2 regions of the Kitasatospora sp. NPDC048545 genome follow, and region 1 is predicted to be linked to the other one. Evidence: riboswitches for the same ligand, from Rfam matches in the RefSeq annotation. Region 1 holds a riboswitch; the other holds the start of a gene.

Evidence for each region. Region 1 has a riboswitch for glycine ahead of gcvP (aminomethyl-transferring glycine dehydrogenase). Riboswitches for the same ligand answer to the same signal wherever they lie in the genome.
Region 2: it holds a riboswitch for glycine, as region 1 does, so the genes downstream of both, gcvT (glycine cleavage system aminomethyltransferase GcvT) here and gcvP (aminomethyl-transferring glycine dehydrogenase) in region 1, are expected to answer to the same signal.

Annotation. Positions count from the first base shown of each region.
Region 1 is NZ_JBEZIQ010000020.1:13,790-17,189, forward strand. It holds gene AB0D10_RS20160 (PRC and DUF2382 domain-containing protein) at 122-1,285, opposite strand; glycine riboswitch at 1,437-1,540, shown strand; gene gcvP (aminomethyl-transferring glycine dehydrogenase) at 1,779-3,400, shown strand, end outside.
Region 2 is NZ_JBEZIQ010000008.1:160,366-163,765, forward strand. It holds gene gcvH (glycine cleavage system protein GcvH) at 1-312, opposite strand, end outside; gene gcvT (glycine cleavage system aminomethyltransferase GcvT) at 415-1,551, opposite strand; glycine riboswitch at 1,782-1,886, opposite strand; gene AB0D10_RS10850 (enhanced serine sensitivity protein SseB C-terminal domain-containing protein) at 2,171-2,971, shown strand; gene AB0D10_RS10855 (enhanced serine sensitivity protein SseB C-terminal domain-containing protein) at 3,088-3,400, shown strand, end outside.

The sequences.
Region 1 (3,400 bases):
CGGGGCTTCCGGGGGCCGCCTGCGGCGGGCTGCGGCTGCGGGGTGGGGGCGGGGCTTGAGGAGCCAGGGCATGGGGAAGGACCCCGACCGGGGGTGGTCGGGGCCCTTGTGGGGGTGGGGGTCAGACGAGGGGGCGCAGGGCCGAGGGGCGGGAGTTCCCCGGTGCCGGGGTGGTCGTCGACGGAGGTGGCGTGGTGGCGGCCGGAGGCGTGGTGTTGTCGTGGACTTCGACGTGTTCGCGACGGAGTTCGTCCCGGATCACCTCCTCGGCGGTGTAGCGCTCGACGACGAGGCGGACGCGCTCGATGGGGGCGAGGTACTTGCGGACCACCGGGCGTTCCCCGCGGAGAGTGACCTCCTCGACGGCCTCGGCGATCTCCTTCTCGGTGAGCGAGGCGCGCTCGGCCTCGCCGACCGGCATCCGCTCGACCCGGACGCGTTCGCGGACCACCGGGACGCGGCGCTCGATCTGTTCGCTCGTCACGTACTTGCGCAGCTTCGCGGTGCCCACCGTGTGCCATTCGGTGGTGATGTCCAGCCGCTCCTCGCGGCAGGTGATCTCCACCGGTTCGTTGCGGGAGGCGGCGCCCGCGCTGGACGCGGGGGCGGCGGACGTCGGGGCGGACATCGCTGCGGGCTGCGGCTTGGGCTCGACGGTGGGTGCGAGTGTCGCGGCCGCCGCGGGCGCGGCGGCGGGTGCGGGGGTGCTGACGGTGCGCACGCTGTCCTCCGTGGCGGTGCTGGTGCCGTTGGCAGCCCTGGCGGGCTCTGGGGAGCGGAGGGCGTGCGGCTTGGTGGCGGCCGCGGCGGCCGCGGCAGCCGGAACGGCCGTCGTGGTGCCGAAGTCGTGGTCGGGCTGAGCGGTCCGGCCGCTGTCCTCGCCGGCCGGGTGGTCGTCCGCCGGGGTATCGAGGCCGTAGTAGCGGTACAGCTGGAGCTCTTGGGCGGGGGACAGGTGCTGGCCCACGCCGAAGTCCGGGGACTCCTTGACCAGTGACTTGTCGTACGGCACCCGGAGCTCGTCGCCGGAGAACTCGCTCGTGGTGAGCGGGACGAAGGCGTCCCGGCCGAAGATGCCGGTCCGGACGGCGGCCCATTCGGGCTGGCCGGTGGCGTCGTCCAGGTACACCTCGTCGACCGTGCCGATCTTGTCTCCGTTTCGGTCGACCGCCTTGTGGCCGATGAGGTCCCGGGGGTCGATGTCGGTCTGCACGCTTTCCTCCAGTGCGCTGAGCCAGCGGAACTCCCGCAGGAAGGCGGCAGGAGCGCCCGTCCCGTCCGCCACTCCACACCAAATGCCATGAATCGGACGGGCGCGACCGGGGTGCGCCGGACGGGCTGCGGGCTGGGCCGTCCGGGGGACGCGCGTAGACCCGGGGTGACGGGAAGCACCCGTGATCGGATGGCCTCCCGCTGGTACCCTGGGCGGCGACCGCAGAGCCCGCTCGGGAGAGTCTCCGACCGCGAAAACCGCTGGTCGGGGCGCCGAAGGAGCAACTCCTCCCCGGAATCTCTCAGGCATCCGTACCGTGTGGGGTAGGTCACTCTGGAAAGCAGGGCAGGAGCGTCGGCACGGAAGCCGGCGATCACCACCCTCACCGACGGTGCAAGCCGACGGCGTGCCGCAGCGCGCCGTGCGGGCGAAGCTCTCAGGTCCCGATGACAGAGGGGGAGGCCTGACGGGTCCGCCCGCCGTGGCTCATTCGCTGTTCCGCAGCGAGGAAGGCCGGTAGGCGCGCGTACCCCCGCCGGTCCGTGACCAGGAGGCCTCGACCACCATGAACGCCCAGCCGAACGCGGGACGCCCCACCGGCGCCTCGACCCTCACCGAGCTTGAGCTGGCCAGCCCCTTCGAGAACCGCCACATCGGCCCCGACGCCGCCGCGCAGGAGAAGATGCTGGCGTCCGTCGGCTACGGCTCGCTGGACGAGCTCGCCGCCACGGCCGTGCCCGAGGCGATCCGCTCCATCACCGGCCTGGACCTGCCCGCGGGCCGGACCGAGGCCCAGGTCCTCGCCGAGCTGCGCGAGCTGGCCGGCCGCAACCAGGTCCTCCAGCCGATGATCGGCCTGGGCTACTACGGCACCTTCACGCCGCCGGTGATCCTGCGCAACGTCATGGAGAACCCGGCCTGGTACACGGCCTACACCCCGTACCAGCCGGAGATCTCGCAGGGCCGCCTGGAGGCGCTGCTCAACTTCCAGACCCTGGTCTCCGACCTGACCGGCCTGCCGACCTCCGGGTCGTCGCTGCTGGACGAGGGCACGGCGGCCGCCGAGGCGATGGCCCTGGCCCGCCGCGTCACCAAGGTCAAGGGCGGTGTCTTCCTGGTCGACGCCGAGACCCTGCCGCAGACCACCGCGGTGATCCAGACCCGTGCGGAGCCGACCGGTGTCGAGGTCGTCGTCGCCGACCTGTCCGACGGCATCCCGGCCGAGATCGCCGAGCGCGGCGTCTTCGGCGTTCTGCTGCAGTACCCGGGTGCCACCGGTGTCGTCCGCGACCTCACCTCGGTGATCGAGCAGGCGCACGGCCTGGGCGCGATCGTCGCGGTCGCCGCCGACCTGCTGGCGCTGACCCTGCTCAAGTCCCCGGGCTCGCTGGGCGCCGACATCGCCTGCGGCACCTCGCAGCGCTTCGGCGTGCCGATGGGCTTCGGCGGCCCGCACGCCGGCTACCTGTCGGTGCGCGCCGAGTACGCCCGCTCGCTGCCCGGCCGCCTGGTCGGCGTCTCCGTCGACTCCGACGGCAACCGGGCCTACCGCCTGGCGCTGCAGACCCGCGAGCAGCACATCCGCCGTGAGAAGGCCACCAGCAACATCTGCACCGCCCAGGTGCTGCTCGCCGTGATGGCCTCGATGTACGCCGTCTACCACGGCCCGGACGGCCTGGCCGACATCGCCCGCCGCACCCACCGCTACGCCGCCGCCCTCGCCGAGGGCCTGCGGGCCGGCGGCGTCGAGCTGCTGCACGGCGAGTTCTTCGACACCGTCACCGCGGTCGTCCCGGGCCGCGCCGCCGAGATCGCCGCCGCCGCCCGCGCCAACGGCATCAACGTCCACCAGGACGGCGAGGACCGGATCTCCGTCTCCACCGACGAGACCACCACCCGCGAGCACCTGGCCGGCGTCTGGGCCGCGTTCGGCGTCGACGCGGTCGAGGTCGCCGAGGCCGCCGACGCGCTGCCGGGTGCGCTGCTGCGCGAGGACGAGTACCTGACCCACCCGGTCTTCCACAGCCACCGCTCGGAGACCGCCATGCTGCGCTACCTGCGCCGCCTGTCGGACCGGGACTACGCGCTGGACCGGGGCATGATCCCGCTGGGCTCCTGCACCATGAAGCTCAACGCGACCACCGAGATGGAGGCGGTGACCTGGCCGGAGTTCGGTCAGCTGCACCC
Region 2 (3,400 bases), on a different contig from region 1:
CACCTTGAACAGCCAGCCGCCCTCGAACGGGGCGCTGTTGACCAGACCGTTGTCGTCCAGGACGTCCTGGTTGACCTCGGTGACCTCACCGGTCACCGGCGAGTACAGGTCGCTGACCGACTTGGTGGACTCCAGCTCGCCGCAGGTCTCGCCGGCGGTCACCTCGTCGCCGACCTCGGGCAGCTGCACGTAGACGATGTCACCGAGAGCGTCGGCGGCGTGCTGGGTGATGCCGATGGTGGAGACGCCGTCCTCGGCGTCGGTCAGCCACTCGTGCTCTTCGGTGTACTTCAGGTGCGAGGGGTTGCTCATGGCGTCATTCTCCAGGATGGGAAGCGGGTACGACGAAGCGGGCCGCCGCGCGGAAAGCTTCGACGTGCGGGTACGGGGAAAGGGGACGGTCGGCGGGGTCGCTCAGCGGGCGCGCTTGTAGAACGGCAGCGCCACGACCCGGACCGGCTCGTGCTTGCCGCGCACGTCCACCGCGACGGTGGTGCCGGGGGCGGCGTGGGCCGCGTCGACGTAGGCCATCGCGATCGGCTGCCCCAGCGTCGGGGACGGCGCACCGGAGGTGATCCGGCCGATCGGGGCACCGTCGGCGGAGACCACGGTGTACTCGGCGCGCGGGACGCGCTTGCCGTCGGAGACCAGGCCGACCAGCACCCGCGGTGCCCCACCCTCGGCACGCAGCGCCTCGGCCGCGGCGGCGGCCTGCTCCAGCGCCTTGCGGCCGATGAAGGCGCCCTCGTTGGTGGTCTTGTCGAAGCGGACGACCCGGCCCAGGCCCGCGTCGAACGGGGTGAGGTCGGTGGACAGCTCGTGCCCGTACAGCGGCATGCCCGCCTCCAGGCGCAGCGTGTCGCGGCAGGACAGACCGCACGGGACCAGGCCGCGGCCCTCGCCGGCGGTGGTCAGCGCCTGCCAGATCTCCTCGGCGTCGACCGGGTGGCAGAAGATCTCGAAGCCGTCCTCGCCGGTGTAGCCGGTGCGGGCCAGCAGCACGTCGCGGCCGGCCACCCGGGCCGGGAGGATCGCGTAGTACTTGAGGCCGGGCAGGTCGGCGTCGGTGGTGTCGGCCAGGATCGCGGTGGCCTCCGGGCCCTGGACGGCGATCAGCGCGTAGGTGTCGCGGTCGTCGGTGACGACGGCGTCGAAGCCCTTGGCGCGGGCGATCAGCTCGTCGAGGACCAGCTGGGCGTTGGAGGCGTTGGCGACGACCAGGAAGGCGTCCTCGCGCAGGCGGTAGACGATCAGGTCGTCCAGGATGCCGCCGTCCTCGGCGCAGATCATGGTGTAGCGGGCGCGCAGCACGCCCAGCGCGGAGACGAAGCCGACCAGCGCGTGGTCCAGCATCTCGCCGGCCTGGGGGCCGGTGACGGTGATCTCGCCCATGTGGGAGAGGTCGAACAGGCCGGCCTTGGTGCGGACGGCGAGGTGCTCCTCGCGCTCGCTGCCGTAGCGCAGCGGCATGTCCCAGCCGGCGAAGTCGGTCATGGTCGCGCCGAGGGCGCGGTGCAGCGCGTCGAGCGCGGTCAGGCGGAGGGACGACATGGCCAGGAACTCCTCGGTCGGGGCACTCAGGGGTGCACGCGCCGGACCGGACCCGCTCGGGGACCGACCCTGCGCGCGGGCATGCGGCGGCGTGGGTCTCCCCATCTGTCGTCGAACCTGAGAGCTTCACCGCACGCCGGCCCGCAGCTGATTCCAGCTTGGGGGACAGCATGGCGGCTTGCACCGTGGGTGGGCGTACGACAGGGCCGTGCGCCGCTTTCCAGATGTGCCTAACCCGTGCGGTAGGGGGGCCTGAGAGATTCCGGGGAGGACTTGCTCCTTCGGCGCCGGCCGTACCGCTGCTGCGGCACTCCGGGCTCTCCCGCGCGGGTTCGAGCGGCCGGTATGGAGTTGTGGGGCCCGCGGCGCATGCCGTCGGACGCGCACATCATGGCACGTCCCGGGCGAGGAAGGGAGGGGGGACCCGGTCACACGGCGGCCGCGCGCCCGGGCGGACCGCACCCGCCCGAACACGTGCCCCCGTCCCCGCTGCCCCGGGCCCCGGGGCCCGTCTTCAAACCCTCCGGGCGGACGACGGGGGTTTGAAGACGGGCCCTAGACTGCTCCGCGTCGGCGCAGCAGAGGGCGGCCGACCGGCAGAGGGCGGAGTCGGCGGCGCATGGGGTACCCGGTGGAGCAGCAGCAGGGGTGGGGCGGTCCTGAGGGCGCGCCGGCGGGCGGTACGTGGCCGGCCAACGAGCTGGAGCAGGTACTGACCGCGGCCCTGGGTGATCCGGGCGCGACGCCGCGGGTGATCGAGGTGCTGGCCCGCAGCCAGGTGTGGGTGCCGCTGCCCGCGGGAGCGGACCCGCAGGGGCAGTCGCTGGACCTGCCGACCGTCGAGCTGGCCGGTGAACCGTACGTGCCGGTGTTCTCCTCGCAGGAGGTGTTCCTGCAGCAGGCGCCGGGGATGGCCTTCGCGATCGCGCCGGTCTGGGAGTTCGCCCGCGGACTGCCGCTGGGCGTGGGGATCGCGGTGAACCCGGAGGCGGCGGTGGGCATCCCGGTGCCGCCGGAGGGCGTGGCCGAGCTGCGGCGCGGTCCGCGCGAGGACCGCTGGGAGGGCGCCGAGGATCCGGCGCCGACCGGCGGCCGGGTCGCGCTGCGCGAGCCGGTGCCGGGCGAGGACCCGGAGCACTTCCTGGCCGCCTGTCGGGCCGAACTGTCGGCCCTTCCCGGAGTGTTGACCGCCCGCAGGGCGCTGGCCAGCATCGAGGGCGAGCCCACCGTGATGTTCGTGGGCGTCCAGTTGGATCCGGCGGCCCCGGCCGACCCGGCCGCGGTGAACGACGCGCTCGGCCGAGCGCTGGGAACCGCGCCGCTGCCGGGCGGCGTCCACCTCGTACTGCTCGACCTCGCCGACGACCCGGTGGTCGAGTGGCTGCTCACCCGGGTACTGCCTTTCTACACGCGGGTGTGAGCGGGTTCGTATCACAGGCACGTCGCCGTGGCGGTGGCCGGTGCCGCGCCATAGGGTGCGTGCAGACGGCCGACGGGCCGGCGGGTTCGAGGAAAGAGGCGCGGCGAGGTGGGCGCATGAGTGCGGGAACGGGAGCGGGCGGGGTGCCGGGGCCCTGGAGCCACCAGGCACCGGCCGGGCGCCCGGGAGCGGATCCCGGCGTGTTGGAGCACGCCCTGCGCGAGGTCGCGCCGGAGCGCTACGACGCGTACGAGCGACTGCTGCACGCGCTGGCGGACGGCCGGGTCTGGATGCTGCTCTGGCACGGCACGCCGGGCAGCCCGGACGCGCAGTACGGGAACATGGAGATCAGCGGCCACGGTTACGCGCCGGCCGTCACCTCGCCCGAGCAACTGGCCGCCTCCGGCTGGGCGCGGGCCCACGAGGTCA